One region of the Trujillonella humicola genome, then DNA from elsewhere that is predicted to be linked to it. Evidence: riboswitches for the same ligand, from Rfam matches in the RefSeq annotation. Region 1 holds a riboswitch; the other holds the start of a gene.
The links. Region 1 has a riboswitch for cyclic di-AMP ahead of ACK586_RS10750 (LysM peptidoglycan-binding domain-containing protein). Riboswitches for the same ligand answer to the same signal wherever they lie in the genome.

Region 1 (2,182 bases):
CCTGCACCGCCGGGACGTCGATCACCCCGCCTTCGGGCGAGGCGAAGACGACCCGCGCCGTGGCCCCGGAGGGACCGTCGGGGAACTCCTCGGCGATCCGCTCGAGCGCGTTGGTCGACTCCTGCCCCGGGATCGAGAAGCTGTTGTCGGTCTCCCCGGACAGGGTGACGGCGCCGACGCCCCCGCCCACGAGGACCACCAGCCAGACGAGCACGACGGGCAGCCGGCGCCGGTACGCGAAGGCCCCGAGTCGGGACAGCAGGACAGCCATGCGGGATCAGGCCTCCACCTGGTGGGGATCGGGGGGCGGCGCGCCGGGGCGGCGGTGGCCCAGCGCGTCGGAGCAGGTGGCGACGATGTGCCGCCGCCACTCGGTGGTCGTGCCCGCGGAGTGCGCGGCGAGGGTGAGGACGGCGAGCGCGGACAGGGCGCCGACGACCCGGACGAGCCGCTCGGCCTCGGCCGTCTCCTGCTCCACGCCGAAGGCGCGCAGCACCTCGGTGCCCGCCGCCGCCGGCTCCTCGGTCGCGGGCCCGGGATCGGTGGCCGGTCCGAGCATCAGGGCGACGATGCCCGGGTGGGCGAGGGCGACGTCCACGAGGATCTCGAGGGCCCGCAGGTCGCGCTCGCGGCCCGGCGGCAGCTCCGCCACCGCGCTCACGACTCGCCGCCCCATCCCCTCGGCGTGCGCCAGCACGGCCTCGTAGAGGGCGTCCTTGCTCGGGTAGTGGTGCAGCAGACCGGCCTTGGACAGGCCGACGGCGACCGCGATGTCCTGGACCGACGTCTTCGCGAACCCGCGACGGGCGAACAGCCCGGCGGCGCGGTCGAGGATGCCCTCGTCCACCTGCTGCCGGAACGGTCGTGCCACGTGTCCACGGTAGGCGGATGCCGACCGGATCGGTCGGGAAACCGGCCGTAGGGGTCGGGTGGGTTTCGTCACGGCCCCTGGACACGCCGGTACGAGCAGTGCGGACGCCGAGCATGATCTGCGTCACGACGACAACTGACATCTCCATACGTAGCGTCTTGGCAGCGTTCCGCACAGTGAACGCGGCGACCGGTCCGCCCAACCCTGCCCACCGGTCGTCATCCACTCCTCCCAGGGCAGGGGTGGGGGACCCAGGTCTCCACGGCGCATCCGCGCCTCGGGGTGAAGCCGCGCAGCGGCCGGGCACCGATCGCCCGAACCCGACAGCTCACCTCACCGGCGGTGATCGGAGAACTCACACCCCGTGTCCAAGCACCGCGCTCCCCGCTACGTCCGCACCAAGAAGGCCCTCTCCCGCGCTCCCCTCGCCGCCGGCGCCACCGTCGTCGGGCTCGGCGTCTTCGGCTCGCCGGCCACGGCGCAGGCCACCCCCGCCGTCCCCGACTGGTCCGGCGCCGCCGACGCCCACGTGCAGCACGCACACGGCTCGGCGTCCTCGGCTCCCGAGACCTACGAGGACACCACCGCGAGCTACGGCCGGCACGCGGCTCCGGACGGCACCTACACCGTCGTCCGCGGCGACACCGTGTCCCGCATCGCCGCCGACTTCGACCAGCCGTGGCGGGAGCTCTACCACCGCAACGTCTCGGCGATCGGCGCCGACCCGGACCTGATCTTCCCCGGCCAGGTCTTCACCCTGAGCGGTTCGGTCGGGACCGTCCCGGGCACCAACGGCCCCGCGGGCGACTCGGTCCCGCCGGCCCCCGAGCCGGCTCCGGCCCCCGACGCCGCCCCGGCACCCGAGGCCGCCCCAGAGCCGGAGCCCGCGCCCGCGCCCGCGCCCGCACCGGAGCCCGCGGCGGAGGCGGCCCCGGAGCCGGCCCCTGCGCACGCCCCCGAGCCCGCGCCGGCCCCTGCTCCCGAGCCGGCCCCTGCGCCCGCCCCCGAGCCGGCTCCGGCTCCGGTCGCCGCAGCGGCCCCGGCTCCGGCGCCGGTCGCCGCGGCCGTCGAGGCGGTCGCGCGCATCACCAACAGCGCCGGCCCGATCCGGCCGCCGGCGCAGGCCGCCGCGAACGCGGTGGTGTCGAACGTCCCGGGCGCCGCCGCCATCACGCTCGGCGGCACCCGCGCCAGCGCGGTCGACCCGCACGGCCACCCCTCGGGGCTGGCCGTCGACTACATGGTCATGCGGGACAACGCCCTCGGCGACGCCATCGCCCAGTACCACCTCGACCACTGGGGCGAGCTGGG
Region 2 (2,182 bases), on a different contig from region 1:
GTCCGGGCCGCTGATCGCAGCCCTGCGATCCAACTGGCTCGCGGTGCACGTCTCTGCAGCCATCATCGCGTTCGGGATCTACATCGTCAGCGCGGTCGCGAGCGCTCTGTATCTCGTCGCCGTGCGCCGAGACCAGGCGGCGTCCACTGCGGAGGAGTCCTCCGGTGGGCTGCTCTCCCGTTTGCCCGACGCGCAGGTGCTGGACCGCGTGGCGCACCGGACGGCCGTCTTCGGATTCCCCGTGTGGACCTTCGCCGTCATCGCTGGCGCCATCTGGGCCGAGAGCGCGTGGGGCCGGTTCTGGGGCTGGGACCCCAAGGAGACGTGGGCGTTCATCTCCTGGGCGCTCTATGCCGCGTACCTGCACGCGCGCACGACCGCCGGCTGGCGTGGCCGCCCGGCGGCCTGGGTCAACGTGGTCGCCTTCGCGAGCCTGGTGTTCAACCTGCTCTTCGTGAACCTTGTCTCCACCGGCCTGCACTCCTACGGCGGGGTGTCCTGAGCTGACCGAGCGGCCGGTCCGTTATCGACTCGTGACAACTAAGCAGCTTCGTACTACGGTTCCGTCCGGCCCGACCGAGCCGTGCTCCTCGACCGAGGGCCTCGATCGGACCCGCCGAGCCGGTTCGCGCCTGAGGGTGCGGCCGGGCCGGGGACCCGTGTCCCTGGGGTGAATCCCGCGGCCTCCACGCCGTGGGTAGGGCGCCTTCCCGCCCGAACCCGTCAGCTAACCCGGTAGGCGCCAGGAAGAACGGAGAGCCGCCGTTTTGGCGACTGCACACCACGAGCTCACGCATGCCATCCATCTGCTCTTCCGACGCCGTGGGGGTGCTCGTTGCGGCGGTCCGCCGGTTCCCGCGCGGACCCGCGGCCGGATCGGACTGACCACTGCTCTGCTCGTTGTTCTCACGGTGCTCGCTGTCGCGGCACCGCCCGCTGCGGCCGCTCCCGGCGGCTCGGTCCCCGCGAGCCAGTCGGACTACGACGCGCTGGTAGCCGAGGTGGAGCGCATCTCCGGCTTCGTGCAGGCGGCCGAAGACGAGTTGCAGCGGTTGACCGTCGAGGCCGAGGCGACCGCCGACTCCCTGCGGGTGGCCCAGGAGGCCCTCGGTGTCGCGCAGGCCGACGCTGCCGCGGCGACCGCGGAGCTCCAGGTCGCCCAGGCCGACGAGCAGCGGGCCCGGGGCGACGTCGTGTCCGTCGCCCGTGAGACATACATGGGCTCAGACGCCCTGGGGGCGGCGGCAGCGCTGCTGGACTCCGCCGGCCCGGAGGAGTTCCTGGAGCGGTCGGCGACGCTCGACCTCCTGGGCGACGAGCGCGCGGAGCGGCTGTCGCAGTACGAGGCGATCCGCGAGCGGCAGGAGCGGGCGCAGCAGGCGGCAGGCGCCGCACTGGCCGCGCAGGACGAAGCCGCGCAGGCCGCGGCTGCGGCCGACGCCCAGGCGCAGGCGCAGCTGACGGCCGCGCAGCAGGCCTTCGATGCCGCCGAGGGCCAGAAGGCGGCTCTCGAGGCGCAGCTGCGGGATGCCCAGATCCGGCTGCTGGCGGCCCAGGGGGCCGCGCAGCCCGCGGCCACCTACGACGAGCAGCGCCGAACGGAGATCGCCCAGGAGCGCGCGGGGTTGAGCGCCTTGGTCACGGGTCGGCTGACGTCCTGCTACGGCAGCCGAAGCGGAGCCCAGCACAACGGAATCGACATCGCCGCTCCCATCGGCACGCCCATCTATGCGCCCGAGGGGGGTGTGGTCCTGCACGCCGGGCCCGCCAACGGATTCGGCCTCGCCGTGTACATCCAGCACCCCGACGGCACCATCACCGTCTATGGGCACATCAACCAGTACTTCGTCCGGGCCGGGCAACAGGTAGCCGCCGGCCAGCAGATCGCCGCTGTCGGCAACCGGGGGCAGTCCACGGGGCCGCACCTGCACATCGAGACGCACGTCGGCGGCCTGTATGCCAACAGGGTCAACCCGGCACCGTGGCTGGCCGCTCGGGGTGTCACCCTTGGCTGCTGATCTGTGGTGCACATCTCCCGACGTCGTCGTGCGGGCGGGAACCGCACGACGCCGACGGACGACCAAGGAGCTGTGATGTCCTCAGGTTCTCGACTCAGCCGCCGTGCTCTTCCCGCAGCCGCTCTCGCGGTCGGCCTCACCTTCCTCGGTGCCGGGTCGGCCAG

Region 2: linked by a shared signal. The riboswitch ahead of ACK586_RS18720 (M23 family metallopeptidase) and the one ahead of ACK586_RS10750 (LysM peptidoglycan-binding domain-containing protein) in region 1 are both predicted to bind cyclic di-AMP.

Annotation. Positions count from the first base shown of each region.
Region 1 is NZ_JBJNRJ010000016.1:48,930-51,111, reverse strand. It holds gene ACK586_RS10760 (MMPL family transporter) at 1-271, opposite strand, end outside; gene ACK586_RS10755 (TetR/AcrR family transcriptional regulator) at 278-871, opposite strand; cyclic di-AMP (ydaO/yuaA leader) riboswitch at 1,085-1,228, shown strand; gene ACK586_RS10750 (LysM peptidoglycan-binding domain-containing protein) at 1,236-2,182, shown strand, end outside.
Region 2 is NZ_JBJNRJ010000044.1:14,941-17,122, forward strand. It holds gene ccsB (c-type cytochrome biogenesis protein CcsB) at 1-502, shown strand, start outside; cyclic di-AMP (ydaO/yuaA leader) riboswitch at 605-757, shown strand; gene ACK586_RS18720 (M23 family metallopeptidase) at 1,002-2,018, shown strand.